DNA from 4 places in the Microbulbifer maximicatervae genome. Region 3 is predicted to be linked to each of the others. Evidence: predicted binding sites of a transcription regulator. Region 3 holds the regulator's gene; each other region holds the start of a gene.
What was found. The regulator LexA, encoded in region 3, represses DNA repair genes until DNA is damaged. The targets are predictions, from matches to a motif close to ACTGTNTNTANANACAGT.
Positions count from the first base shown of each region.

Region 1: a site for LexA is predicted at 4,691-4,708, ahead of recA (recombinase RecA). Genes of this name have one in related genera too.
Region 2: a site for LexA is predicted at 3,985-4,002, ahead of recN (DNA repair protein RecN). Genes of this name have one in related genera too.
Region 4: a site for LexA is predicted at 6,807-6,824, ahead of ACJJIS_RS08490 (LexA family protein). Genes of this name have one in related genera too.

Region 1 is NZ_CP174334.1:1,155,294-1,162,868, reverse strand. Features, by position in the region: gene ACJJIS_RS05045 (alpha/beta hydrolase) at 1-438, opposite strand, end outside; gene ACJJIS_RS05040 (class I fructose-bisphosphate aldolase) at 478-1,488, opposite strand; gene glpK (glycerol kinase GlpK) at 1,537-3,015, opposite strand; gene ACJJIS_RS05030 (regulatory protein RecX) at 3,115-3,600, opposite strand; gene recA (recombinase RecA) at 3,601-4,635, opposite strand; gene ACJJIS_RS05020 (CinA family protein) at 4,810-5,322, opposite strand; gene ACJJIS_RS05015 (glycoside hydrolase family 16 protein) at 6,033-7,575, shown strand, end outside.
Region 2 is NZ_CP174334.1:649,240-656,814, reverse strand. Features, by position in the region: gene dnaJ (molecular chaperone DnaJ) at 1-901, opposite strand, end outside; gene dnaK (molecular chaperone DnaK) at 1,130-3,076, opposite strand; gene grpE (nucleotide exchange factor GrpE) at 3,200-3,820, opposite strand; gene recN (DNA repair protein RecN) at 4,049-5,716, shown strand; gene ACJJIS_RS02820 (1-acyl-sn-glycerol-3-phosphate acyltransferase) at 5,997-6,596, shown strand; gene fur (ferric iron uptake transcriptional regulator) at 6,647-7,057, opposite strand; gene ACJJIS_RS02810 (outer membrane protein assembly factor BamE) at 7,336-7,575, shown strand, end outside.
Region 3 is NZ_CP174334.1:1,730,635-1,738,209, forward strand. Features, by position in the region: gene ACJJIS_RS07500 (ATP-binding cassette domain-containing protein) at 1-985, shown strand, start outside; gene ACJJIS_RS07505 (universal stress protein) at 1,035-1,478, opposite strand; gene ACJJIS_RS07510 (hypothetical protein) at 1,624-2,154, shown strand; gene topA (type I DNA topoisomerase) at 2,362-5,049, shown strand; gene ACJJIS_RS07520 (DUF6586 family protein) at 5,053-5,544, shown strand; gene ACJJIS_RS07525 (hypothetical protein) at 5,893-6,150, shown strand; gene lexA (transcriptional repressor LexA) at 6,214-6,819, opposite strand; gene ACJJIS_RS07535 (LOG family protein) at 6,923-7,575, shown strand, end outside.
Region 4 is NZ_CP174334.1:1,951,214-1,958,788, reverse strand. Features, by position in the region: gene rluC (23S rRNA pseudouridine(955/2504/2580) synthase RluC) at 1-878, opposite strand, end outside; gene ACJJIS_RS08505 (Rne/Rng family ribonuclease) at 1,665-4,631, shown strand; tRNA gene ACJJIS_RS08500 (tRNA-Ser) at 4,797-4,884, shown strand; gene ACJJIS_RS08495 (Y-family DNA polymerase) at 5,149-6,402, opposite strand; gene ACJJIS_RS08490 (LexA family protein) at 6,402-6,791, opposite strand; gene ACJJIS_RS08485 (helix-turn-helix domain-containing protein) at 7,120-7,377, shown strand; gene ACJJIS_RS08480 (hypothetical protein) at 7,404-7,575, opposite strand, start outside.

The DNA.
Region 1 (7,575 bases), 580 kb from region 3:
GCGAGCCAAAAATAGCGCGAGCCATAACAGAAGGCCTTTTGGCTCACTTTTGCCGCGAAAGCCCGGCGCGGAAAGATTTAAACTGTCGACAGACTTATATCGAATAGCACAGCCACAGGCGATAACAGCTCCCATACTGTGGCCAAGAAGATGCATCCCAAGCCCGGGGTTTCCACTTTTTACCAAGGAGATAAATTCATTTAGATCCTCACTATAAAGTGCAAAGTCCTCAATATCCCCGCGCTTCCCATCCGACAATCCATGGCCATAATGATCTAGGGCATAGACACTGTACCCTGCTCGATTGAGGTCCTCCGCCAGCTCACTGTAACGCCCACTGTGCTCTCCCAACCCGTGGGATATAACTACTACACCCACAGCTTCTTCTACCCACCAGCGCCGGTAATACAGCGTCACTCCCCTGGTGACAAACTCCATTGCAATCTCCTTATTGATTATTATTTTGCTAGCTATTTGCTATTCCAGGGTTTCGCGGTACCTGCCCAGCATGGCCAAATGATTCATGCGGGACCGTTTAAGTAGCGCTTCCTGGGCTGCTTCAACATTCTCCGGGCGCCCCTGCCAAGCAGCGAGTGCTGGCTCTTGTAGTGCGCGCCCATAGGAAAAGCTCAACTGCCAGGGGCCACCACCTTGCTGATTCATTGCATTGAGATTGGCCGTGGCCTCTTCTGGTCCCTGCCCCCCGGAAAGAAAATTAATTCCCGGCACTGCTGCGGGGACCGTTCGCCGCAAGCTGCGCAGGGTGTATTCGGCCACCTGCTCAGGATCAGCCGTTTCCGCCTCCGCACCTGGGGTTACCATACTGGGCTTGAGCAACATCAGTTCCAGTATTACCCCGTGCTGGTGGAGGGCGTGGAACACATAGTGCCAAACCCGCTCATTTACCGCCGCACTGCGCTCTATATCGTGCTCACCGTCCATCAGAACCTCTGGCTCGACAATAGGAACCACCCCTTCGGCCTGGCATACCGCTGCATAGCGGGCCAACATCTCAGCATTTGCGGTAAGCCCCAGGCGCGTGGGGTTGTGATGGCCAATAGGATAGACTTCACGCCACTTGGCGAAGCGAGCTCCTTGCTTTTTATATTGCTGCAAGCGCTCAGACAACCCGTCCAGCCCGTAGGTGATCATATCCCCAGGCGCTCCAGGCAGCGGGCCCTTGCCCTTATCCACCTTAATGCCCGGCACTATCCCTTGTAACGCAGCGACTTGGGGCAAGGGCTGGCCCTCAGTATCTTTTTGCCCCAGAGTTTCCTCGAACAAAATAACGCCACTGATACATTCACCCAACCCCTTACAGGACAGCAGCGCAGCACGGTAGTCGCGCCGGTTTTTCTCAGTGGAATCCACTCCAATCGTGGCAAAGCGCTTTGCAATAGTGCCGCCACTCTCATCGGCAGCCAGGATGCCTCTTTGACCATCGACCAATGTTGCTACAGTTTCCTCCAGCATATCGATATGTGACATCTCTACCCCTCCCTTAGGTTATTACGCTAAGAGGATAGGCGGTCCAGCCTAAAAAGCTTTACAGGCTTTTACCGCCCTCCGCCAACCAGCCAACAACTGCTCCCTCTCCGCCTGAGTCATTGCCGGCATAAAGTCCCGTTCAATTTCCTGCAAACACTCCGGTAATTCCCTTGGTCGCCAAGTTCCACTGCCAATACCAGCCAGCAACGCAGCACCAATAGCCGTCGATTCAATCTGCTGGGGCCGTTCAACACGCAAAGAGGAAATGTCCGCCTGGAATTGCATCAGGAAATTATTCGCGCAAGCACCCCCATCCACACGCATATGGGTAATCGGCAAGCCCAGGGCCTGCTCCATCAAGCGGGCCAGCTCATCACTCTGGTAAGCTATAGATTCCAAAGTGGCACGCACCACCTCAGCTCGACCAGCCCCCCGACTCAAGCCGCAAATAGTCCCCCGTGCCGATGGGTCCCAGTGCGGCGCACCCAGCCCACTAAATGCAGGCACAAGATAAACGCCGCGGGTATGAGGAATACTCTGGGCGATAATTTCGGTATCCACCGCCTGCTGGATCATTCCCATCTCGTCCCGCAACCACTGTATAGCGGAGCCCGCTGTGAAAACTGAACCCTCTACGGCATAGGCCGGATTACCCTGGGCATCACAGGCCACTGTAGCCAGCAACCCCTGGGGTAGCTCCGGGCGATCCTCGCCGGCAAAAGCCAGCATAAAGCAGCCAGTTCCGTAGGTGTTTTTTATACTACCGGGCTCGGTACAACCCTGGCCAAACAGTGCTGCCTGCTGATCCCCGGCAACACCACAAATCGGAGCCGATGTGCCGAGAAAAGCGTGGGGGTCTGTATCGGTAAAGTGGCCAGCCGACGGTAGAATTCTGGGAAGAATGGATTCAGGGCACTGGAAAAAATCCAGCAGCTCACTATCCCAGGCTTTATCTTTTATGTTGTACAGGAGGGTACGACTGGCATTGGTGTGATCGGTGAGATGGGCTTTGCCACCGCTCATTTTCCAGATCAACCAGCTATCTACGGTGCCGAAACACAGGTCGCCATTTTGAGCTCGGGTTAGTAAATCCGGGTTACGGCGGAACAGCCAAGTCAACTTACTTGCGGAAAAGTAAGCATCCAGCAATAGGCCACTGCGCTCTCGCAACCAATCAGACCTGCCGAGTTCCCCCAACTCCCGGCATACCTCCGCCGAGCGCCGGCACTGCCACACAATCGCAGGAAAAACCGGCTCGCCGGTATACCTATCCCAGACGATCGTGGTCTCGCGCTGGTTAGTAATTCCCACTGCGGTGATATCCGACGCGCGAACACCAGCGCGCTGGAGTGCTGCGGCACAGACCCGGAGAGTTACCGACCAAATCTCTTCCGCATCCTGCTCAACCCAGCCAGGCTGGGGATAACGATTGGGAATTTCCGAGTAACTGCGACCAATCAGGTGGCCCTTACTATCGAAGATAAAAGCTGTGGTACCAGTGGTGCCCTGGTCAATAGACAGGATCATAGGGTTCTCGCGCTTATTCTTTTAGTCTCTTTCTGTACCTGAAAAATGGCCGAAACCTATCGACCAGTCATTCAGGTAGTAGTCAGAGTATAAGCCCGATTAATTGCCGTCCAGCGCCCAGCTAATCGCGTCCGTGGGGAAGCCCCGGTAAGCCAGGTATCGCTGGCGCCGCGCTCGCTCCTTCATCCACTGATCACGTGGAAGCTCTGCGCTCATAGGGGCCCGGTATTTTCTCTGAAGCATTTCCGCAGCTAACTCAAACCAATCCACTTCCAACTGATCAAGCGCCTGGGCAATTAGTTCACCGCGCACGCCGCGCTGCTGTAGCTCCTGGCGAATACGCATCGGCCCCTGACCGCGCTGGACACGGGAGCGGGCAAAAACTTCGGCAAAGCGTTGATCGGATTGATAGTTGAGTTCGTGTAGGCGCTCAAAAAGCGTGTCGAAATCGGCGCTGGGGAATTTTGCCGCGAGCTTTTGCCTCAATTCATGGCGGGAGTGCTCGCGGCGGGTCAACAGCTCAAGCGCCGCGCTGAAAAGCGCTTGAGCTGGATCAACGGAAAAATCCGCTTTTGAGTACGGCATTTACTCTTCCGGTAATTCCGCAGCCTCTTCAGGGGTCGCAGGCACTAAATCACCGAGCAGCTGCGCACGCAGCTGACCTTCAATCTCGTTGCGAATGTCGGGGTTATCGCGCAGGAACTTGGTAGCGTTCGCCTTGCCCTGGCCAATCTTGTCGCCCTTGTAGCTGTACCAAGCCCCCGCTTTATCCACCAGCCCCATCTTCACGCCGTAATCGACGATTTCACCAATCATGTTAATGCCTTCGCCATACATGATCTGGAACTCGGTCTGCTTAAACGGAGGAGCGACCTTGTTCTTAACCACTTTCACTCGGGTTTCGTTACCCACCACCTCATCGCCATCCTTAACGGAACCGATACGACGGATATCCAAGCGCACAGAAGAGTAGAACTTGAGGGCATTACCACCAGTGGTGGTTTCAGGGCTGCCGAACATAACACCGATCTTCATGCGAATCTGGTTAATGAAGATTGCCAGGGTGTTGGTGTTCTTGATATTACCAGTGAGCTTACGCAGAGCCTGGGACATCAAACGAGCCTGCAAGCCCACGTGGGAATCACCCATCTCACCTTCGATCTCAGCGCGCGGGGTCAGGGCCGCAACGGAGTCCACTACCAGCACATCAACGGCACCGGAGCGCACTAGCATATCGGCAACTTCCAGAGCCTGCTCACCGGTATCCGGCTGGGATACGATCAACTCATCGACGTTGACACCCAGTTTTTCAGCATAGATAGGGTCGAGGGCGTGCTCAGCATCTACGAAAGCACAAGTACCACCATTGCGCTGGGCCTCGGCAATCACCTGCAAGGTGAGGGTGGTTTTACCGGAGGATTCTGGTCCATAGATTTCAACGATACGGCCACGCGGCAAGCCGCCTATACCCAGGGCCACATCCAAGCCGAGGGAGCCGGTGGAGATCGCAGGAATACGCTCGCGCTCCTTGTCTCCCATACGCATCACAGTGCCTTTACCGAACTGACGTTCAATCTGAGATAGCGCCGCTTTTAATGCCTTGTCTTTATTGGAATCCATGACCATTCCCGTATTTCTGAGCTGAATTGAGTGGTGGCAAGCTTAACGAAGGATTACTGTATAGGCAACCAGTAATTCCTCATACTGAGTACCAGCTTCAGGCTGAGCGAGCCTCGCTTCAAAAAGAAGTCTGAAGCTGGAGCAAACGAACAAAGATTGACCCGGCGGACAGGTTCAAACCGGGTGCTCACGGACAACCTTTAACATTCCCTTCAGCGCCTCAACGACCGTCTGCGATTGCACCTCTGCCCGGTTACCACTGAACAGAAAACACTTCGCATCAATCTGCACTGGCTCTTGCCCCTCCGCATGGGCCCAGGCGATCCAAACTGTACCTACCGGCTTCTCGGCAGTGCCACCATCAGGCCCTGCGATACCACTGACCGCAACGGCGAGATTGGCATCCATCATCGCCAGAACCCCACAAGCCATCTGCCGGACGACCGGCTCACTCACTGCCCCAAACTGCTTGAGATCATTGCTGTCGACACCCAGAACACCGTTCTTGATACGATTCGCATAGCTCACGATCGATCCATCAAACCAATTCGAAGCACCCGCTATAGAGGTAATAGCCGCCGCAATCGCACCACCGGTGCAAGATTCTGCCGACGTCACACGCCAATCTCTCTTTTCCAGCTCCCCGCCCAACTCTCTGGCAAGCTCAATTATCTCTCTGTATTCCACCGTTTCTTCCTATTCAACCGCTCCTGGGCCACAACCAAATATTACAGCACAGAAGTGGGCTCTTATTCTGGGTGCCGACCTGCAGCAAGCTTACAAATTCCACTTTAAGTAAGCTGCCCCATACCAAATATACAACCGCCTCTCAGTGGTGAAGCCACAACCCCTTCAAAAAATCAATCCACGCCGGCTGCACACTGGTGCCGACACCAAAAGATAAATCTCACGCTGCCGAAGCGCTCGCAAGCGGCGGCAGCACTCTAGAAAAGTAAAACTACCTATCGGAACCAGGTTGCCAATTCTAATTTCCGCCGCCGGCCCACCTTTAAATTAGAATTTAAATTTTAAAAGGGGTCTTAAATCAGCAAATAATTTCAAGCGGGCAATCCAATAAGCAACAACAAATTTAAAAATAAAAACGTAAACAATGTAAAAACACATTAATACGCACTGGCTGATTCTAATTTTAAAGCAGAAAAATTTTGTATATGCGATAAGTTGGACCAGTCTCACGATAAAGGGCCCGGGCTTTCCCTATGCAACAATCGGCTTTTTGTTAGTCTGTTACTGCTGTACTGAATATATAAATATCACAATAAAAAAGCAGATAAATCCCCAAGCCCAACAAGCATTAATCATCGTGGCAGATCACCGCCATTATAAAAATACAATGAAGTTGGCACCCCCATAGATAATTAAAGAAAGACAAAATCATGAATTTAAAAAAATCAGCGATCGCGGCTGCTATTGTAGGCGCCTGTGTGTCCTCACTTGCCAATTCAAAAACTTTGGTCTGGGAAGATAATTTCGACGGCGACAGTATTGATAAGTCCGTTTGGACTTACGATGTGGGCAACTCAGGCTGGGGTAACAATGAGCTGCAAACCTACACCGATGATAGCGCCAATGCCTATGTCGAAGATGGCAACCTTATTATTCAAGCACTGCAAAACGACGACGGCAGTTTTACTTCCGCCCGCCTGAAATCCCTGGGTCGTATGACTTATAAATATGGCACCATTGAAGCCCGCATTAAATTACCTGACCTGGATGCCGGATTGTGGCCTGCCTTCTGGCAGCTGGGTGGCGACTACGGCCAAGTGGGCTGGCCCGCTTGCGGCGAACTGGATATTCTCGAGGCGGGCATGGCCGACGCTCTCAGTGCCGGCACGGTCAACTCAGAAGTTTCCGGCGCTTTCCATTGGTGGCATGAATCCGATGACTACACAGGCCAGGCGGACTACGGTCAATCGAAAAACCTTATTGATGACTTCGGCTCCAGCACTGACCTCACTGAGGACTACCATATTTTCGGTATGACCTGGACACCGGATAGCATCGTCATGTGGGTCGACGACGAAGCCAATGAAATTATTAGCATCGGCAGTGAAGACCCCGCATTTGACGAGTTCCGTCAACATCACTTCCTGATCCTGAACTTAGCGGTAGGTGGCGTCTTCCCAGAGATTTACGCTAACAGTGAAATCACCGCACCGATGCCCGCCAAAATGTATGTGGACTATGTTCGCATCTACGATAACGACGACAGCAGCTACAGCACAGAAATCTCCCTGGCTGAAGACACCGCCAAAACAGGTGATATCGGCGTATTTTCCGAGGGCAGCAACCTCTCCGAATCCTTGGAGCTTGGCACCGATACCGAGCTGTATGTCTGGAACCAAAACAGCATGTCAGCTACTGTCAGCGCCGAAGCTGCCGAGGGTGATGAAGCCCTGGAGTTTGATATTACCGCTGGTGAATGGTTCGGCATGGGCTTCTGGATGCACTATGACCTAAACCTAATGAACTACGAAAACGGTCATCTCAATTTCAAAATGAAAACCACCAGCAGCCAGACTATCGGCATTGGTATTTCCAGTACTGGTGGCGGAGATGCCTGGGTAGACCTGGTGGATGGTGATGATACCTACGGCCTGGAGCGCGATGGCGAATGGCATCAGGTCAGTATCCCCCTGAGCAAACTGGGAGTGGACTTCAACACTATCAGTCAGGCGTTTATGATTCGAGGTGATGCCGCCTCTGAAGATTTTGTTCTGTCCATTGACGATATCTACTTTAGCGAAAGTGTTGAGAAAACAGCCCCGACCGGTGTCTTTTCTCTCTACACCGAAACTACAGAGGCCAATTCAACTTTCACACTGGGAACTGATGGCAACCTGTATATTTGGGGCGATACCCTGCTGGAGGCCACTCAAACCCCATTCGAAGGTGAAGAATCCCTCTCCTATTACTCCT
Region 2 (7,575 bases), 1.1 Mb from region 3:
CGGTCTGGCTTTCCGCAGGAATCTTCAGCTTCACTTTACCGTCGAGAGTCGGCACTTCCAGCTCGCCACCGAGGGCAGCGGAAACAAAGCTAATCGGCACTTCGCAGTAGAGGTTCTTGCCATCGCGCTGGAACAGATCGTGCTCTTTCACCACTACCTGTACATAGAGATCACCAGCGGGGCCGCCATCGGGCCCGGCTTCACCTTCACCGGACAGGCGAATGCGATCGCCAGTATCCACACCGGGCGGTACCTTAACAGACAGGGTTTTGGTTTCCTCTACGCGACCGCGACCGTGACAGCTGCCACAGGGATCGGAGATAGTGGTACCGCGACCGCGACAGTTGGGGCAGGTTTGCTGAACAGAGAAGAAACCCTGCTGCATACGCACCTGGCCAGCACCACCACAGGTACCACAGGTTTGCGGAGAGGAACCGGGCTTGGCCCCGGAACCGCTACAGGTACCACAGGCTGCCAGAGTTGGAACGCGAATCTTGACCGTGGTGCCACGCACCGCGTCTTCCAGGTCCAATTCCAGGTCATAGCGCAGATCGGAACCGCGAGCAGGGCCGCCGCGACGGCCACCGCCGCCACCACCGAAGATATCGCCGAACACATCGCCAAAAATATCGGAGAAGCCACCGAATCCACCAGCGCCGCCACCGCCCATCTGGCCTTCCACACCGGCGTGGCCAAACTGGTCATAAGCTGCGCGCTTCTCGGAATCCGACAAAACCTCGTAGGCCTCATTGGCCTCCTTGAATTTGTTCTCAGATTCCTTGTCATCGGGGTTACGGTCCGGGTGAAACTTCATTGCCACCCGGCGGTAGGCTTTTTTCAGCTCTGCATCCGAAGCGCCGCGCTCGACGCCGAGGACTTCGTAATAATCGCGTTTCGACATAAAACTATGTTCTCTGGTCCGGCATCAAGAACGGCCAAACTCTCTTTCTACTTCTCGGTTTCTAACTAAGCTCCGCGAACGGAGCACCACCAAAACTGCGAAAACTCGGCAAATATTGGCAGATACCTGAAACAACACAGGGCGCGGGCCTCTGAAAGTAAGGCGCCGCGCCCCTGAAGTTCTCCGGCGGCCACTTTAAAAGCTGCCACCGGAATTGCAAGCGAACGCTTACTTACCTTCTTTTTTGTCGTCCTTAACTTCTTCGAACTCTGCGTCTACCGCGTCGTCGCCAGCGGAGGACTGCTGCTCGCCCTGGGCACCAGCGCCAGCGGCACCTTCAGCACCAGCGGCTTGAGCCTGCTCGGCGTACATCTTCTGGGCAACCGGACCGGAAGCTTCAGTCAGCTTGGTAGTTGCAGCTTCCATAGCGGCCTTGTCATTGCCTTTAACGGCTTCTTCCGCTTCGGTAACAGCCGCTTCAATAGCTGCTTTCTCTTCAGCGGTGGCTTTGTCGCCAGCTTCTTCCAGAGTCTTCTTGGTCGCAGAAATCAGGCCATCGAGAGTGTTGCGAGTCTGCACCAGCTCTTCGAACTGCTTGTCCGCTTCGGCATTGGCCTCAGCGTCCTGAACCATCTTATCGATCTCGTCCTCGGACAGACCGGAGGAAGCCTGGATCACGATGGACTGCTCTTTACCAGTGGCCTTGTCCTTCGCGTGTACGTGCAGGATACCGTTGGCATCGATGTCGAAGGTTACTTCGATCTGCGGCATGCCGCGCGGTGCCGGTGGGATATCGGCCAGGTCGAAACGCCCCAGGGATTTGTTCTGTGCAGCCTGCTTGCGCTCACCCTGAACCACGTGAATGGTTACCGCAGTCTGGTTGTCATCCGCAGTGGAGAAAACCTGGGACTTCTTGGTGGGGATAGTGGTGTTCTTGTCGATCAGCGGAGTCGCAACGCCACCCATGGTTTCGATACCCAGGGTCAGCGGGGTTACGTCCAGCAGCAGTACGTCTTTAACGTCACCGGACAGTACGGCACCCTGGATAGCAGCACCCATGGCAACGGCTTCGTCGGGGTTAACGTCTTTGCGCGGCTCTTTGCCGAAGAACTCGGTTACTTTCTGCTGAACCATTGGCATACGGGTCTGACCGCCTACCAGGATCACTTCGTCTACACCGGAAGCGGACAGGTCGGCGTCTTGCAGAGCGATTTTTACCGGCTCCAGGGAACGGGTAACCAGCTCTTCTACCAGGCTTTCCAGCTTGGCGCGGGTCAGTTTAACCACCAAGTGCTTGGGACCAGTAGCGTCTGCAGTGATGTACGGCAGGTTGACTTCGGTCTGCTGGCTGGAGGACAGCTCGATCTTGGCTTTTTCTGCAGCTTCTTTCAGGCGCTGCATTGCCAGGGGGTCACCTTTCAGGTCGATGCCCTGGTCTTTCTTGAACTCGTCTGCGAGGTATTCGATCAGGCGCAGGTCGAAGTCTTCACCACCGAGGAAAGTGTCACCGTTGGTGGACAGTACTTCGAACTGCTTCTCGCCGTCTACGTCGGCAATTTCGATGATGGAGATATCGAAGGTACCACCACCCAGGTCGTATACCGCTACAGTGCGGTCACCGCCCTGCTTGTCCAGGCCGTATGCCAGTGCAGCGGCAGTCGGCTCGTTGATAATACGCTTAACGTCCAGGCCCGCAATGCGGCCGGCGTCTTTAGTAGCCTGACGCTGGGAGTCGTTGAAGTAAGCCGGTACGGTAATTACTGCAGCTTCTACTTTCTCGCCGAGGAAGTCTTCCGCAGTCTTTTTCATTTTCTTCAGGACTTCGGCAGAGATCTGCGGCGGAGCTTTTTTATCGCCTTTCACTTCTACCCAAGCGTCGCCGTTGTCAGCTTCAGTGATGGTGTAAGGAACCATCTTGATATCTTTCTGGACAACGTCGTCTTTGAATTTACGGCCGATCAAACGCTTAACCGCAAACAGAGTATTTTGGGGATTGGTCACCGCCTGACGCTTGGCAGACTGACCTACCAGAATTTCGTTGTCGTCAGTGAAGGCAACAATAGAAGGTGTAGTGCGATCGCCTTCGGCGTTTTCGATTACACGCGCTTTGTCACCATCCAGTACCGCTACACAGCTGTTAGTGGTACCCAGGTCGATGCCGATAATTTTTCCCATCTGTAAAATCCTCTTTTGATGCGCGCTGCCAGCTATGTTCTGTTTACACCGCGCGAATAATTCTTGATGTCAGCTATATTGGTGCCGGCCGCTAAATTTCAAGGCCGCTTTACACTTCTGCCGTTACGGCGCTTTGCTGACCACCACCATGGCCGGGCGAACCAGGCGGCCATTGAGGCGATAACCTTTTTGAAACACATCCAGAACCGTGTTCGGCTCCACCTCGCCGTTGGGCACCTGGGTCATAGCCTGGTGCAGTTCTGGGTCGAAGGGCTCACCGGCCGGATCGACAACTTCCACAGCATTTTTCGTCAGGGTTTCAACGAAAGATTTGTGGGTCAGCTCGATACCTTCTACCAAGGCCTTGTTGGCTTCGTCGGCCGTATCGATCGTCGCCAGTGCACGCTCGAGGTTGTCCACTACAGGTAGCAAATCCTGCAGCAACTTCTCTACCGCAAATTTGCGCGCGCGCTCGATATCCTGTTGCGCGCGGCGGCGGGCGTTCTGCTCTTCCGCCTGGGCGCGCAGGGCCATATCCTTGTGCGCTGCCAGCTGCTCCTGCAACTTGATAATTTCCTCGTGCAGGGCATCGGCACCTTCGGCCTCTTCCCGCAGGGCTTCCTCGGCAAGTTCGCTTTCTATAGAGGAAGGGTCTTCAATCTCTGCTGAAACGCCCTCGTCTGTAGCTGGTGCGTGCTCCGCCCCCTCTTTAATCTGATCTTCTTCGCTGCGCTCTCTGGCCACTGCTTTCTCCGTCGCGTCGACTCTGTCAGTAATGTGAGTTGAGCCCGTCTCTCGGGCACTGGAGCCTATATGGGGACATCCCCGCACAGTTCAAGTGGTTTTTCGCGCTAGCGCACATCCTCAGAGTAATGTGGCCCCGCCCCTATAGCTAACCGGGAACGAATACTGTATAAATAACCACTAATTGGGCCGGGCGCCCGCCGATTAGCAAGGACACAAGCGATCTCTATGCTGCTGCATCTGTCTATCAGCCAATTCACCCTGGTGGACCAACTGGAGTTGGAGTTTGGTCCTGGTACCAGCACCCTGACCGGCGAGACCGGCGCGGGTAAGTCAATCACCCTGGATGCCCTCGGCCTGGCGCTGGGCGGTCGCGGCAGCGCTGAACTTGTGCGCACCGGCGCCAATCGCGCCGATATCAGCGCCACCTTTGATATCGCCGAGCACTCCAGCGCCGCCAGCTGGCTCGAGTCCCAGGAGCTGGACGCCGGGCAGGAGGTCATTCTGCGCCGCACTATTGGCGCCGATGGCCGCTCACGCGCCTATATCAACGGCCAACCAGTCACGCTGTTGCAGCTACGCGCCCTAGGCGAGCAGCTAATCGATATCCACAGCCAGCACGAACACCAATCCCTGCTGAAGAAAGAAACGCACCTGCGCCTGCTGGATGAATACGCCCAGGCCCAGGATCTCGCCGCAGAGACCCGCAGCCGCTTCAAAACCTGGCGGGATCACTATCGCCGTTATCGCACCCTGGCCGACAGCGCCGAGGAAGCCGAAGCCCGCCGCCACTTGCTGGAATACCAGCTTAAGGAACTGGATCAACTTGGCTTGAGCGAAGGGGAAATAGAGTCCCTCGAGAGCGAACAGCAACAGCTGGCCAATGCCGGGGAAATCCTCAGTGGCAGCTACCAGTTGGCCGCTTTCCTTTCCGGCGGTGAAGGCGATATCGCCGAACAGCTGCACCGCGCCCTGCAACTGCTGTCCTCCATGCCCGGACAGGCTCCGGCCTTAGTAGAGGTGGCGCAGATGCTCGACAGCGCGCGCATCCAGGTGGATGAGGCCGCAGCCACCCTCTCCCGACACATCGATCGCTTCGAGATGGACCCTGAACGGCTCTCCGAAGTTGAAGACAGGCTCAGCGCCATCTACCAGGCGGCGCGCAAACACCGAGTCCAACCGCAGGAGCTGCCGGCACTACAGCAACAGTTACAGGCAGAGCTGGACGATATCGGCAGCCCAGATGCCCTGGAGCGCCTTGCCGCAGATTGTGAACAACTGGAAAAACAGTACAGAAAAGTGGCCGGCAAGCTCAGCAAACTGCGCAGTAAAGCGGCAGCTTCGCTGGCGGAGGCCGTGAACGGCCAGCTGGCCGATCTGGCCATGCCTCACGCTCGAGTAGAGCTATCACTACAAGAGCTGGATACGCCCAATAGCCAGGGACTGGAAGAAGCAGAAATTTTAATTTCCACCAACCCGGGCCAACCGCCTCGCCCCCTGGGCAAGATTGCCTCCGGCGGTGAACTCTCCAGGGTCAGCCTCGCAATCCAGGTGGTAACTGCGCAAACCTCCCGCACCCCCACCCTGGTATTCGACGAGGTGGATGTGGGTATCGGCGGTGCCACCGGTGATGTGGTGGGCCGCCTGCTGCGCCAACTGGGGGAAACCCGCAATGGCCGCAGCGGCCAGGTGATCTGTGTGACCCACCTGGCCCAGGTAGCGGCGCGAGCCCACCGCCAATACCTGGTGGAGAAGCACAGCGATGGCGAAAGTGTTTTTGTGGCACTGCGCGAACTCACCAACGGCGAGCGCCGCGAAGAAGTGGCGCGCATGCTCGGCGGCGCCCCCACCGCCCAATCCCTGGCTCATGCCGAGGAAATGCTGGAGAGAATTTAACTTTCCAACCCTTCTATCAGGCTGGCTATGGAGTCAGCCCTACCTCCTCCATACGATTCCGGCGCCAAATGTCACCAAAGGGCAAAAATGATGCATTTTGGTAAGCAATCTTATACCGTAGATCAATAAATGACCGCCACACAATCCGGTATACCACCCCTTTCGTCGGATATATATGCCGATTTAGGACAAACGCACAAATATGACTGGGAGCGGCGGCTAAAGTCACCATATACTTGGCGGCTTATTTTTCGATGTATGAGTAGTCCCGGCCGAGGTTATGCAGAGAACGATTTTCAACACCCCTATTGTCACCCCAATCCTCCGCTTGGTTGCACGGGTGCTACTGAAGTTGCACGGCTGGCGTGTCAAAGCTGACGAGCAGTCTCTCAAACTAAAGCAGTACGTATTGATCGGCGCCCCCCATACCACTAACTGGGACGGCTATTACTTTATTCTCGCCGCACTCAAACTGAAGATGACCCCGCAGTGGATGGGCAAAGACAAGCTGTTTACCTTCCCCCTGGGTGGCCCCATGCGCTGGTTCGGCGGTATCGCCGTAGACCGCAGCAAAGCCAACAACCTGGTGGATGCCACCGCCAGGCAGTTCAAACTGCGCAAAGAACTGGTTATCGCTATTCCCCCCGAGGGCACTCGCGGTTTGGCGGAACGCTGGAAGACCGGCTTTTACCATATCGCCCGCAACGCCAGGGTTCCGGTAGTACTCGGCTATATCAGCTTCCCCAAAAAAGAAGTGGGCATAGGCCCGATAGCGCAATTCAGTGAAAACCTGGAAGCCGAGCTGTTGAAGCTCAAGGAATTTTACGCGGATAAAATTGGCAAGTTCCCAGAGCTTTACACCCCACCCTGCCAGTCGTAACACTCAGCGTAAGCATTTGAAGGGTGCGGTGAATACCGCACCCGGAAGAATCACTTCTCTTTTTCTGTCACATACAGAACCAGGCTGTGGCCAGTCAGCTCATAGCCGTGCTCTTCAGCGATCTGGCGCTGTAGCTCCTCAATCTCTTCATTGTGGAACTCGATAACCTTACCGGTATCAGTGCACACCATGTGATCGTGGTGATCGCCACGGTCCAGCTCGAATACGGAGTGGCCGCCATCGAAGTTGTGGCGCACTACCAGGCCCGCGCTCTCAAACTGGGTCAATACCCGGTACACAGTAGCTAGGCCGACATCCTCTCCCGCCTCCAGCAACAGCTTATAGACATCCTCAGCACTCAAATGCTGCTCACTAGTGCTTTCGAGCAATTGCAGAATCTTCACCCGCGGCAGAGTGACCTTGAGGCCAGCCTTGCGCAATTCCTGGTTTTCGTTCGACATGTATCAATATTTCCCGGCAGGATTTTAAAAGTTATCCGAAGTTGCCCAAACCCACAGCGGCCATTTATAAAGGATTCCGACCCTGGAGTCCCGTCTGTCAGCGAGCCAACTCTTCAGGTATTATCCCATGCCCTACGGAGTCAGAGAAACCCCGTACTGCTCACTTAGGGCAGAACTGGTAAGTGGAGGAACTTTTTTTCTCCACTTGAGACTAAACTGACTGTTTGTAAGAAATCAGCGTGAGCGCTGCCGTTTGAAACCGAATAATGGAGCAATGAATGCCGCCTAGTCTGAGATTTCTCACTATCGCCTTCCTGTGCAGCTTGCTGGGAGCTTGCACACTCGTAAAATTCCCCGGTGTACACCGTATTGAGGTGCAGCAGGGCAATATCATTACCCAGGAGATGGTGGATCAGCTAAAGCCAGGGATGACGCGACGCCAGGTACAGTTTGTTCTGGGCACTCCGCTGCTGGAAGATACGTACAACCCCAACCGCTGGGATTACGTCAATCGCCTT
Region 3 (7,575 bases):
GGATAGCGGTGAGATGTCCGGCAAATTGGTCGCTGAGTTGAAGGGCGTCACTTTTGCTTACCCCGATGAGCAACCGTTGATTAGGGATTTATCATTCACGCTGATGCGTGGAGACCGCGTTGGCCTAATAGGCCCCAATGGTGTCGGCAAAAGTACCCTGATCAAATTGCTGCTGGGAGAGCTAAAGTCCCAGGGGGGGAGTGTGCGCCTGGGTACCAAGCAGCAAGTGGCCTATTTCGATCAGCGCCGAGATCAGCTGAATCCCGATTTGACTGTGCTAGATAATGTCGCAGAAGGGCGCGACTCAGTGACTATTGGTGGTAAAAGCCGCCACGTAATGTCTTATTTGGCTGATTTTCTTTTTAGTGGTGTTAAAGCCCGTACTAAAGTCAGCGCTTTGAGTGGTGGAGAGCGAAATCGCGCCTTGCTGGCAAAATTGTTTAGCCAGCCCGCCAATATTTTGGTGCTCGACGAGCCCACCAATGACCTGGATGTAGAAACCCTGGAGCTGCTTGAACAGTTACTCCTGGACTTTGGCGGAACGGTTCTGCTCGTGAGCCATGACCGTGCTTTCCTGGATAATGTGGTGGGCTCATGCCTCGCATTTGAGGGGGATGGCCGCATCCGTGAATACGTGGGTGGTTATGGGGATTTTGTGCGCCAAGGTGGCAGCTTTGTCGCTGAGCTGAAAGAAGTTAAGCCAGCTGCTAGTAAACCAAAGGAAAAGCCCCAGTCCCAGGAGGCGGCTCCAGCGAAGAAAAAGAAACTGAGCTATAAGCTTCAAAGAGAGCTGGATAGCCTGCCCGCCTTAATTGAGTCTTTGGAAGAAGAGATAGGGGCTATCGAGCAAGAGGTTGCCGACCCCAGTTTTTATCAGCAGGAGCAGGCGTTGGTGCAGGCTAAGCTGAACACCCTGACGGAAAGACAGGCCCAGCTCGAAGAGGCATTTGAACGCTGGTCAGAGCTGGAGGGGGGAGACGACTAAGTTGAAGGGGAAGCTGCAATCATTGCGGCTTCCCCTCAATTTTGAAGGATTACTCGTCTTCCATATGTACCCGAATCGCCAGAACGTCGCATTTGGCGCCATGGAGAACGCCGTTAGCGGTGGAGCCGAGTAATAGCGCTAAGCCGTGACGACCGTGGCTGCCAATAATGATTAAGTCGGCTTCGATATCTTTGGCTAAGCGATGAATCTCAGTAGATGGCTGGCCGAGTATTACGTGATGGCGATCTGCGGGGATATCCAGCCGATCGGCGGCTTTTTGCAATTGCTCCTTGGCCTGGGACTGTAGCTGGTCCTGTACCTCGGAGAGGTCCATTGGGATGTCGCCGCCATAGGCAAAAGTCAGGGGCTCAATGGCGTGAAGTAAGCTTAACTCTGCACCAAATGCTTCAGCCATATCAGCGGCCCTATCAAGTACCTGGGAAGACTCTTTTGACAGGTCCAAGCCCACGAGGATGTGTCGGTATTTCGCCATAATTTACCTGCTCCTATCCCTTTTATTGACTGTGAAAAACACCCTTGTGACACCTATTTTGAGTCTACCGCAAAAAAAACCGATTGACATAGATCACGCGGAACACCGCACAATAGTCACTTTTTTCCACTGATGAGGAGTGGTTATGTCTGATTGGTTGCCGGTGATTATCGTCGGATTTGCCATCGCTTTGGTGCTGGGGCCGGTGATGTGGCTCAAGCCCAATGCCCGTGACAGCCGTCTTGCAGATTTGCGTAGCCGGGCGGCCCAGGCTGGCATTACCGTACAAATCCAAGCGCTGCCTGCGGCGTTGGGTGATGGGACTGCAGCTGTCTATTATCACCGCTGGCAGAACCGTAAAGGCCTGAGTGTGGGGTGGGTTTTGGATAAACAACGGATTGAGCACGAGCTGAATTTTTCCGGTGTTTGGGATTGGGCTGATGGCCAGCCAGCTCCGCAAGGGGCATGGAAATATTTGCGCGAGCTACTGGAAAAAATCCCTCGGGACGCCTGTGCGATTACTGCAACACCAGTGGGTCTCGGTATTCAGTGGCCGGAGTCAGGAGGCAAACAAGCCTTCCAGAAACTAATGGCGTCGCTCGATGAGTACACCCCCTTAATAGAAGAAGCTATTCGAAAAGTGAGTTCGCGCGCGGCGACTGAGGGGCTGTCTTGATTGCCGTAATAGCGGTGTAAAAGAGCGTCTACTGAGTCGCATTTAGGCGGACTGCCCAGTGCCAATTTTGGTGACTGTGAGTGGAAAATTGTCAGCTTTGCTTGACCGCGCTTGAAGTGAGGCTTATATATTCGCGCAGCACAAGCCCGATAAGAGGGCTTGAAAGACTTGCAATAGCAGTAAATTTTCATTTGAAATCAAAGGCTTATGGGTAAATCACTGGTCATCGTCGAATCACCGGCCAAAGCGAAAACCATCAATAAATATCTCGGCAAGGACTTTGTTGTGAAGTCCAGTGTCGGCCATATTCGCGATTTGCCCACAGGTGGGGGCAATAAACAGCCGGTTGACGCAAAGGAGCGCGCCCGTCGTGCAGCGGAAACACGCAAGCTTTCCCCCGAGGCGAAAGAGGCTTATAAGCGGAAGAAAAACCGCGATCAGCTGATTAAGCGTATGGGGATCGACCCGGATCACGAGTGGCAAGCCCACTACGAGATACTGCCGGGTAAAGAGAAAGTGGTGAGTGAGTTACAAAAACTCGCCGAAGGCGCCGATCATATCTATCTCGCAACGGACTTGGATCGCGAGGGAGAGGCAATTGCCTGGCATTTGCGTGAAGCAATTGGTGGCGATAACGATCGCTACCGCCGGGTAGTGTTTAATGAAATTACCAAGTCTGCGATTCAGGAGGCCTTTAAAGATCCCGGCCGTCTGAATATTAATCGGGTAAACGCCCAGCAAGCGCGCCGTTTCCTCGATCGAATCGTTGGCTATATGGTGTCCCCTCTACTGTGGGAAAAAGTGGCCAGGGGCCTGTCTGCGGGTCGTGTGCAATCTGTTGCGGTCCGCCTCGTAGTTGAGCGGGAGCGGGAGATTCGCGCGTTTATCCCGGAAGAGTACTGGACCTTGTTTGCCGATACGGCGACGGCAAAGGCTTCCAAGCTGCGCCTCGAAGTGAAAAAGCAGGCTGGTGAGGCTTTCCGTCCTACCAACGAAGAGCTGGCAATGAGTGCTGCCAAGCAGCTTCAGTCCAGTGAGTTTGTTGTTTCCGCCCGTGACGATAAGCCAACCAGCTCCAAGCCCAGCGCACCATTTATTACTTCCACCTTGCAGCAGGCGGCCAGTAACCGCCTTGGCTTCAGTGTGAAGAAGACCATGACCCTGGCCCAGCGCTTGTATGAAGCCGGTCATATCACCTACATGCGTACAGATTCCACCAATCTCAGTAAAGAGGCTGTGGAATCTGCACGGGATTATATTGCCGAGAATTACGGCGATAAGTATCTTCCAGAGAGCCCCAATAACTACAGCAGTAAAGAGGGCGCTCAAGAGGCGCACGAAGCGATTCGCCCATCCGATGTTCGTATCGCCCCAAATATGTTGTCCGGTGTTGAGCGGGATGCGGAGAGGTTATACAACCTGATTTGGCAGCAGTTCGTGGCCTGCCAGATGACGCCTGCCCAATTTACCTCCTCTTCAATCGTGGTCAGCGCAGGTGACTTTGAATTGCGTGCGCGGGGTCGAGTAATTCGTTTCGATGGTTTCCTGAAAGTTGCGCCACCGAGCGGCAAAAAAGATGAAGATCTGGTGCTTCCAGATGTGAAGGTAGGCGAAAAGCTATCCCTGCAACAGCTGGATCCCAAGCAGCACTTTACCAAGCCGCCTGCGCGGTTTAGTGAAGCGGCCCTGGTTAAGGAACTGGAGAAGCGCGGTATCGGACGCCCCTCCACCTATGCTTCCATTATTTCCACGATCCAGGATCGCGGTTATGTCCGCTTGGAAAACCGTCGTTTTTACGCTGAGAAAATGGGGGATATTGTTACCGACCGTCTCAGCGAAAGCTTCAAGAACCTGATGGACTACGGATTTACCGCAAACCTGGAGGAATCCCTGGATGCGGTTGCCGACGGCGATAAGGGTTGGAAGCAACTGCTCGATGAGTTTTATCAGGACTTTTCCGGGCGCCTGGAAAAAGCCCAGTCTGCCGATGAAGGTATGCGTCGCAATACGCCGACAGACACCGATATCGAGTGCACCAAATGTGGCCGCCATATGCAGATCCGCACTGGCTCCACCGGTGTATTCCTGGGGTGCTCTGGATACGCACTGCCGCCAAAAGAGCGTTGTACCAATACCATGAACCTGGTTTCTGGTGATGAGGCGGTCGATGCGGATAAGGACGAGGAAGCTGAATCCAGGTTGCTGCGGGAGAAGCGCCGCTGCGGCAAGTGCGGCACGGCTATGGATAGCTACCTGTTAGATGAGCAGCGTAAATTGCATATCTGTGGCAATAACCCGGATTGCAATGGCTACGAGATTGAGCAGGGCACTTTTAAAATTAAAGGCTATGACGGCCCCATTATTGAGTGCGATAAGTGTGGCAGTGATATGCAGTTGAAGTCTGGTCGCTTTGGCAAGTACTTCGGCTGTACCAATGAAGACTGTAAAAACACCCGCAAGCTGCTGAAAAATGGGCAGCCGGCGCCACCGAAAATGGATCCGGTTCCCATGCCGGAATTGGCCTGTATCAAAGTGGAGGATCACTATATCCTACGCGATGGTGCCTCGGGTCTATTCCTGGCTGCCAGCCAGTTCCCGAAAAACCGTGAGACCCGTGCGCCCCTGGTTAAAGAGCTGCTGCCTCACCAGAGTGAGATCGATCCAAAATACAGCTTCCTATTCTCTGCACCGACTCAAGATGACAGTGGGCGGGATACCGTAGTTCGATTTAGCCGCAAAACCCAGGAGCAATATGTTCAATCTGAGGAAGAGGGCAAGGCGACCGGTTGGCGTGCTTTTTATCGCGATGGTGGTTGGAAAGTAGAGGCCTCCACCAAGAGCACTGCTGCCAAGCGCAAGAAACCGGCAGCTAAAAAGACAGCGGCAAAGAAGTAGGTAATGAGTAACTCTTACACGATTCATGTCACTTCGGCTCTACGCAAGAGCCAGCTGTTGCTGCAACAGTCGTGGGACTTACCTCTCCAGCGCGATGCGCTGGAAGAGGCAGCGTTGATGCAGTTGTGCAAGGCCTATCGGGCTTTTCTTGCAGAGCAGGCAGCCCAACTTCAGCTGGGATTCGAACCGGAGTCTCCGCAGTTGATCATTGATGCGCTGGGCGTTCAGGGTAGGGCTAGTGCAGAGGCCAGTGAGCTGTCCGGCCTGGTCGGCGACCCGCAGAGTTGGTTATCCCATATGCTTTACGCCTGGGAAGAGCAGCAGAAAATATCTGTGGGTGCTGATGAAAAACAGCAACAGGTTAATTTAATCCCGCTACACAACGAAGTTGCCAAGCCCGAGTTTGCACCTTTGTCCAAAGAATTATTGCTTCAGTGGCATCGCTCGCTGAGTGAGTTGGTGGTGAGGCAGCGCGCTCACTTGGATGAATGTTAACTAATACGCTTACTCGACCTCGGTGAACTTCTGAATAGGTTCGTAATATTTCTGCGAATTTTGAAGGTTGTAGATATTAGGCGTACCTCTGCGAGAAAGTTCGCTGTCCTTTGAGTGGGCCACAATGGGGTAGTTGTGGCCCACTCGACACAACCTGTGTAACGTATAAAGCAATTCACTCTTCTCTTGTGATCTCTTCAGTGGTTTAGATAATCCTTTGATACAGCGTGCTGGTAATAGACTGCCTCGAAAGTCAGGAGCCAGAAGCCTCTCAAATTGGAGGAATGAAACTTATCGCAAGCCTGTGGTACACTGGGCGCAAACTGTTGTGCCGTGAAGGAAAAGCGAATGTCCTCCGAAACTTTTGAAATAATCGAGCTGGCTAATGGCGATGTAGCTTTGCGTCGTGCTGGCCATAAAGAGGACCCTTTGGTAAGCATTTCTTTTTCTGCGGAAAGCCTTCAGTTTCTGCGCAAGAACAAGGTTGCTGTGGCAAGGGCTATGTTGGAAGCGGGTATTGAAGCCGTACAAAATCTAGACGATCTTGAGGCTGGTTACTTCGAGGAAGAAGACGATTTAATGCCGGTAAATCATACTATTCACTAACATCAGCGTTAGTTCGAGTCTTAACAACAGCGGCCAATGGCCGCTGTTGTCGTTTTTGGGGGCTTAAGGCGTTTGGCGAATAACCCCTACGGCTAATCCCTCAATCACAAAGTTCTTATCTCTCATATCGACTTGAATTAACTCAAAGTCATCATTTTCAGGTAGCAACTGAACGGTTGCCTGATTTCCCTTGCGGCGAAAGCGTTTCACTGTGACTTCGTCATCGATACGGGCAACGACGATTTGGCCATTGCGCACTTGCTCGGTCTTTTGCACTGCCAGCAAGTCTCCATCGAGAATGCCCGCATCTCGCATACTCATACCATGCACCCTCAACAAATAATCTGCGGGAGGATGGAAGAAGCTCGCGGGCAAGTCGCAGTAATCTTCAATATGTTCGCTGGCGAGTATGGGATTCCCCGCAGCTACTCTACCCACAATCGGCAAGCCGGATTGGTGATCCGGAATTCGAATGCCTCGGGAAGCGCCGGCAACCATCTCAATGGCGCCTTTTCTGGCGAGCGCTTTCAGGTGTTCCTCGGCGGCATTGGGTGAGCGGAAGCCGAGTTCCTGGGCAATTTCTGCCCGCGTTGGCGGGTAGCCAGTTTCATCCAGATAAGACTTGATCAGGTCGAGAACCTGGGACTGACGAGCGGTGAGATTGGTCATAGATTTACCTAGTTTTCTGTATTTATATACAGTTGCTGGAATTATATACAGATTTGTTGTTCGTGCAATCCTCAGGTTTTAGTCTTTGTGAGCTGCTACATTGATGGAGAAAGTAAAGAGAGAAGAAAGCGTTGAAGGAACTGACAAAGAGGGAAAAATAATGCTGGATGCAAAAATGCCGGAAGCCTGGAGAGTGCTTCGTATTCAGTCTGAATTGGTAGATGGGATAGAGCGGCTGATAGCGTTAGGTGGTGCAGTGACAGTGTTTGGAGGGGCGAGATTTACAGAGGACAGTCCTGAATATCAGCAGGGGGTAAAGTTGGGAGAGTTGCTCGCGGCTGAAGGGATCCCCGTGATTACCGGTGGTGGGCCGGGGCTGATGGAGGCTTGTAACCGAGGGGCTTTCGGGCAGCCCGGCGCATCAATTGGGTTAAACATAGAGCTGCCTTTTGAACAGGCGGCAAATCCATATCAGGACATTAGTTTGAACTTCCGATACTTTTTTGTACGGAAATTTATGTTTGTAAAACACGCACTTGGATTCGTTGGACTTCCCGGTGGCTACGGCACGTTGGATGAGCTGTTTGAAGCTCTTACCTTGGTGCAAACGCAGAAAGTGCGGCGTTTCCCAATTGTGTTGGTAGGTAAGCGTTACTGGAGCGGGCTGTACGATTGGTTGGTAGATACAGTGTTAGAGCGCGATTGTATCGATGCCAGTGATCTAGACCTTTTTCATATCGTTGATAGTGTGGAGGA
Region 4 (7,575 bases), 220 kb from region 3:
CGCTTCAGACCGCGACCACGAAATTCACGATTGACTTCGTCCGAGGTGTACTTGTTGTCGCCCGCCAAAGGGCAACCAACAAACTGAGCATGAACTCGAATTTGGTGTGTTCGCCCGGTGACCGGCTCTGCGGAAAGCAGAGTCGCCGCCTTAAATCTCTCAATCAACTTAAAGCGAGTCTCTGAAGGCTTGCCCTCAGGGTGCACTGACACCATTCTCTCGCCGCTTTTCAAAGTGTTCTTGCGCAAAGGTGCCTCAACAACGCGGCGACCTCGGGGCCACTTGCCCACCGCCAATGCCTGATACGATTTACCGATCTTTCCCGCCCGCAACTCCGACTGAACATGCTGCAATACCGCGCGCTTGCGGGCCACCATGATGGCGCCACTGGTATCCCGGTCAAGGCGGTGCACCAACTCAATAAACGGGCTTTGCGGAAACATCTGGCGCAAAACTTCAATCAGACCCAATCTGACACCACTGCCGCCATGGACCGCAAGGCCCGACGGTTTATTGATCACCATAAGCCCGTGCTTGTCGTAAAGTATGGACTCTTGGATCAGCTGGCGCAGAGATTCACCAGCGAGAGGGGTCTCAGCCTGCTCGGCAACACGAATTGGCGGCACTCGCACCACATCGCCCGCCTTTAACTTGTATTCAGCCTTTATTCGTCCTTTATTTACTCTTACCTCACCCTTACGCAGGATTCGGTATATACGTGAACGCGGCACACCCTTGAGGCGCGCCTGGAGGAAATTGTCGATCCTCTGTCCCGCCAGCTCTTCAGGTACAGTTAAAAGCTGCACGCCGCCAGATGGATTCGAGGTCTTTGATGGGGTCTCGGCCGGAGCCTTCTTAGGGTGGGGTATACTTCGCATGACGCGCATCATAGCGTTGCCAGGGATACAATTGAAGCACCTCCCTGCCCATGCTATATTCGGCCGGCCTGAATTCGGCGTATTTTCGGTCAAAGGCGACTTCCCACATGAAGAGATAGCCGTGACCCCAACGAAAATACCCCATTCGGTCGGTGCGCGGGGATGCCGCGTCATTGATAAAACTTAGCCGTTGAGATGTCCCCCAATTACCAGAACCAGAGGGGAGCTCACCGGCAACAACAGCCCGCGGTTATGCGGGTAATTATCGCGAAGGTAAGACGGGCCGTGACCCGCAGCGCTTGAAAGGACGACTCAAACTTGCGTCCGGTTTTGCAGAATACGACGAGCCAGCAACCGAACTGGCAACCAGGGCAGCACAGCTTCCGCAAGCCTGGTAAAAAAATTAAGAAGAATGGGTATCAGCCAAAAGCTGAACTGCAGAACCTCTGATGATTGACGCAAACCTTGCCGCCCAGCATATGAAACAAACCAAGGGGCGGCGCCCAACCCTGCTGTAGAAGCCTGCAGCACAGGTACAGGGCAGTACTAACAAAAGGTATTAAAGGTACCAACGGATAGCACAATAACAGCGCGTATCCGGAGTTTTTGCAGAGCGAATAATAGGCAAACGCCAGTCTCAACAAGCCGCATAGATCCATGGCGCGGTAGAGCTGGCATACCTTATTTCCCCTGCCCTGCCTGGTGGTCCTCTCCACCTGGCAGCCAACAAGCAAGCCTGTGAGTAGCGGTGTCACACCTTTGCGCAACGCAAGGAAAACGACACGCATGAAAAGAATGCTAATCAACGCAACCCAACCTGAAGAGTTGCGTGTTGCCCTGGTCGACGGCCAGTGGCTCTATGATTTAGATATTGAGAACCGAACCCGCCAGCAGAAAAAAGCGAACATCTACAAAGGTAAGATTACCCGCGTAGAACCCTCCCTCGAAGCTGCATTCGTCGACTACGGCGAAGAGCGCCACGGGTTTCTCCCCCTGAAAGAAATCTCTCGCGAGTACTTCCTCAAGCAGCCCAAAGACATCGAAGGCCGCATCAAAATCAAAGATGTTGTCAAAGAAGGCATGGAAGTTATCGTCCAGGTGGACAAAGAAGAGCGCGGCAACAAAGGCGCTGCCCTCACCACCTTTGTCAGCCTCGCCGGCCGCTACTTGGTGTTAATGCCCAACAATCCTCGTGCCGGCGGTATCTCCCGCCGCATTGAAGGTGATGAGCGCTCCGAGCTCCGCGATGCACTGGCCAGTGTAGATGTCCCTTCAGGTATGGGCATCATCGTGCGCACCGCCGGCGTTGGCCGCAGTGGTGACGAGCTGCAATGGGACCTCAACTACCTGCTGCAACTTTGGAATGCCATCAAGGAAGAAGCTGATACCTCCAAGGCGCCACACTTCCTGTTCCAGGAAAGCAACGTCATCATCCGCGCCATCCGCGACTACATGCGCGATGATATCGGCGAAGTTATTGTCGACGACAAAGGTGCCTTTGAGCTGGCCGCAGAGTTTGCCCGCCAGGTAATGCCCCACTACGCCAATAAGGTAAAGTACTACGAAGACGCCATCCCGCTGTTCAATCGCTATCAAATTGAAAGCCAGATTGAGACAGCGTTCGAGCGCGAAGTGAAGCTCCCCTCCGGAGGCTCCATCGTTATCGATGTGACCGAGGCTCTGGTGTCTATCGATATCAACTCCTCCCGCGCAACCAAGGGCGGCGATATCGAAGAGACCGCGCGCAATATCAACCTGGAAGCCGCCGATGAAATCGCTCGCCAACTGCGCCTGCGCGATATGGGCGGACTGGTTGTAATCGACTTTATCGACATGCAGAGCAAGTCCAACCAGCGCGAAGTTGAAAAGCGCATGGAGAAGGCCCTCAGCATGGACCGCGCCCGCGTTCAGGTTGGCCGCATCTCCCGCTTCGGACTTTTGGAAATGTCCCGCCAGCGCCTGCGCCCATCCCTGGGTGAAACCACCTTCCGCGTCTGCCCCCGCTGTAGCGGTCAAGGCACTATTCGCGGCACCAAGTCTCTGGCCCTCTCCATTCTCCGCCTGGTAGAAGAGGAAGCGAAGAAAGAGCGCAGCGCCGAGATCCGCGCAATCACCCCGGTGAATGTCGCAACCTACCTGCTGAACGAAAAGCGTAAAACGATCTCCCAGATCGAGTCCCGCAATTCCACTCGCGTAGTAGTTGTGCCCAGCGCAGAAATGGAAACGCCGCACTTTGAAGTTCAGCGCCTGCGTGACGATGACACTGCAACCCTGGAAACCTCCTACAAGATTTCTGGCACTGCCGAAGAGACAGTGACCAAGAAAGAGGAAAAGCCACAGCGTCCAGCTCCAGTGCAAGCGGCCGTGCAGCAAATTGCCCACACCGCTCCAGCACCCACTCCGGAGAAAAAGGAAGAGCCTGGACTCTTCAGCCGATTGATTAGCGCTATCGCCTCCTTCTTCACCGCAGAAGAGGAAGAGCCGAAGAAGCATCAAAAGTCCAAAGGCCGTGGCAAGGACTACCAGCAGCGCAACCGCAATCGCAACCAGCGCGGAAATCGCAACAACCGCAGTGGCCGCCCCGCGCGCCGCAAGGATGATCGCCGCGAGGACAATAAGCGCGACGACCAACGCGAAGATAAGCGCAGCGCCAAGCTGGACGAGCATGACAGCGCCTCTGATCGCCAGGGTGAAGGTCAGCGCAGACGTCGCCGTCGCCGCAACGACAACCGCCGCAGCGACAACCGCACTCAAGCTGCTGAAACCCAAAATACCGTTGATACCAACGAACAGGCTGGAGACACTTCCGATCAGCAACGCCCAGCACGTCGCCCGAGCAATGTGCGCGGCCGCCCTCAAGCGCGCCGTCGCGGCGGACGCCGCAGTGAGAACACCGCAGCAACCGCGGTAGCTCACAGCCAGGAAGAGCTGAATCGCGAAGTTCACGAAGCCATCGACGAAGCTGAAAGCGAAGCCCGCAAGACCAAGGAAGTCGCAAAAGAGACTCGTACCGAGGCGCCCAAGCCCAAGGCGAAAGACTCTCACAAGGCTCAGAGAGCTCCCAAGCAAGCAGCTCAGCCCGCCATCACAATGCCGGTGCGCACTGCTCACGAGGAAAAGTCTGAAGCACGAGAGACCCAGAAGCCTGCAGCTCAACCGCAAAGCGCCCCGCAGGCAGCCAAAGCAGCCGCCTCCGAGCAACAACAGCAGCCTACTCAGCCCAAGCCCAAAGCTACCCCGGTAGAAAAAGCAGCTGCGCCAGCTGCCGAGCCGGCCAAGCCTGTAGAGCAAGCGCCAGAACAAAAAGCCACCACGGCAGAAGTTCCGGCTGCCCCCAAAGCTGAAACCACTCCTGCCAAGCCAGAAGTAGAAGCAGCAGAGGAAATCGTGCTTGAAGAAGCACAAGCTGCAGCTGAAGCTTTACAGGAACAGGCAGGCACCAGCGAGCCGGAAGTTCAGGAAGAAATTGTTGCCGCCGAGCAGGCAGCTTCCGAAGAGGAACCGACCGCACCTAGCCAGGGACGCGCAGTAAATGATCCGCGCATCAACCCCAAACCACTGGGTGAATTCTCAATTGTTACTGAGCGCCGTGAAGTGGGCTCCCAGCAGCCGCTGGATACCGCACAGCCGGCAGCGATTGAGCACAATCCACGCGCCCTAGCCCGCCCGGCCAACGACCCGCGTATCAGCCGCAAGGCCGTGGAAGTTGATGCCAACGCAGATATCGATCGCGACTCTGCAGAAGCGAGCTAAGCGATAGCTGCCAAGCCGCCCCAGCCAATGGCCGGGGCGGCCTTATCAACCTGACAGTAAGCCTTGAGCTGGTCAATAAATCACCTAACTTATTGAACTATATAAAAAAAATCAAAATGGCGCTTGTACATCCCGAGAAGCTATGTATAATGCGCAGCACAATTTGGTGGGGTGGCTGAGTGGTCGAAAGCGGCGGTCTTGAAAACCGTTGACTGTAACAGGTCCCAGGGTTCGAATCCCTGCCCCACCGCCATTATTCATACAGAAAGCCCTGATTTTTCAGGGCTTTTTTGTTTCTGCTATTTTTATCCCCCCACTTGTTCCCCCACTTAGCCTTTGCTAGTCCGCAACGTTTCAGATGACGCAAACTCTATACGATACGCGCCAACTGCGGCAGCGCACCAACGTCTTTATCATCCACCCCTTTCCGTGAACATTAGGTCGATTTAGCTCTTTTGCAGGCTCCACGAGAGCCCGCCCATTAACCTTACAAAGACCTCATACGCTTACGCAGCAGCTAGATCGTAATCTCCGGTAGCTGGTCCCACTGAGTCGTATAGGCTGGCGATCGATGCTCCTGCCTCATCTTCCACTTCTTGTCGATACCTTCAGCCCCCAGAAACAAGGTGCCCCGGCCAAACCGTTGATTGATCTGGTCCATGGCCTGCATGGTCTCATCTGATCGTATTGGCTGGCCCGTGGTGAACATGTCGCCCTGGCCCAGTGAGCGGGGGATAAGCTCTACCAGCCCTACCCCCGCTTTCAGGAATCTATGTCCCTGCAGGAACAGCTCTGTAATGGCGCGCTTTACCAGCTGCACTATCAGCCGTGTGTCATCCGTGGGGTATGGGGTTTGCACTACAGTGCTGCGGCTGTAGTAGTGCGGTTCATGGGGTGAGGTATGCAGGAAGACATGGATAGACTTCACCAGGGAATCCTGGGCCCGCAGCTTCTCCGCTGCCCTGCTCGTGTACAAGGTAACGGCCTGCAGTATCGGCTGCAGATCGGTGAGCTTTTCGCCGAATGAGCGTGTGCAATAGATCTGTTTCTTGACTGGTGGCTGCTCTTCCAGGCTTAAGCAACTAATGCCATTTAGCTCTTCTATCGTTCGCTCAATATTTACATTCGTATGACTGCGCAGGATTTTCGGGTTGGCTTGCGCCAGGTCATAGGCTGTCTTGATACCCATGTGCCCGAGTCGCTTTGATAGGCGCCTGCCTACGCCCCACACATCACCCACCTCAGTGCGCCGTTGCAGCCATTGCCATTTTGCGGGGGAGTCCAAGACGCAGACGCCCTCACACTTGGGGATCTTCTTGGCAGCTCTATTTGCCAGCTTAGCCAGGGTTTTACTGGGGGCGATGCCAACGCCCACCGGCATGCGAATATCCCGCCAGAGGGTTTGCCGTATCTGCTGCCCGTAATCCAGCAAGCACTCTTGCAACCCTTGCAGATCCAGAAACATCTCATCGATGCTATAGACCTCAACCTCTGGGCTGTACTGCTTTAGGGTTGTCATTACCCGGTGGGAGATATCGCCGTACAGGGCGTAGTTACTCGAAAAGATCTTTACCCCGTGCTTTCGCAACAGATGCTCGATCTTGAAGAACGGCTGCAAATCGGGAATACCTAACACTTTGGCTTCTTTCGAGCGAGCCACCACGCAACCATCATTATTGGAAAGGACTACCACCGGAAGCCCGCGCAGGTCGGGGCGGAATATCTGTTCGCAGCTGGCATAGCAGCTGTTGCAATCAACCAGTGCCAACATCAGCAGGACCGGTGGTACCGCACGGAAGCCTTGACCACTCCCTCAACAATCAATTCCTGCCCCTCCCAAATGGGAATCGGTGCGTATTTATCATTGGCTGATAGCAGGCGGCCCTGTTGGCGGTCGAGCACCTTGCACGTTAACTGCCCATCGAGGGCAACCACCACCACATCACCGTGTATTGGCGTTAATGATCGGTCGACTACCAGCAGATCCCGGTCAAAGATGCCGAGGTTCTGCATAGAGTCGCCGTTGGCGCGGGCGATGAATGTCGCCGCCGGGCTGGTTATCAGGTGTTGATCCAGGCTCAGCGCTGCTTCTTTGTGGTCATCCGCTGGCGAAGGAAAGCCGCAGCTAACGCCACTGCCGTATAGAGGGGAAAGTTTCATGTGCTCTAGCAATATACTGTATTTTTATACAGTGTAGTGGCGAGCACCCAATAAAGACAAGTAGCCAGTGTGACTCCAGGGCCACACACAGGCCTGCGACCCGCTGCAATTGCTCCATTCGTGCTTTTATAGGCATGCTCAACCCTTTGTAACTGCTAGCCCTATCTCCACCCTGTGTCACCTAACGCCAGATATCTGCACTGCCTTATGACGACAAGTCACCAAGCGCACCTTGATAATTGAGGCCGGATCACTAGGCGATCGCCTGCGCAACGCACGGAAACGGGAGAGGATAACGATTGCACAGCTGGCAAAGTAGCTGGGGCTTGTGTCATCTCAAATTTCGACAATGGAAACAGGCGTACAAAGAATTCCGGCAGACCTGCTGCCGGTTTGGTGTGAGGCGGTTGGGATTACTTTAACGGAGGTGTATGGGGTGGAGAACCTGCACCACTTTGCACAGATTCCATTTCCGCCATTAGTTGCAAGAATGTACTTATCACTCCCGAAAGAGTGGCAGAGACATATCCAGAGAAGCATTGAAAGTATTCACCGCCTCTGGAAAATTCGGCAGATCAATAAGTAAGATTATTAACTACATCAAAGAATAGATCATGCTTTACTTTCTTCATCTTCAGGAGTTGAAGTCCAGACTGAATTCGGGAACATACGCTTCCTAACATCATCCAACTCAATAGTATCCACAATACCAAACCCCTCTCTCATCAAGGGATAAGGGTTTTTAATATCTCCATTACCCACCACATACTCTTTAAGCAAATAG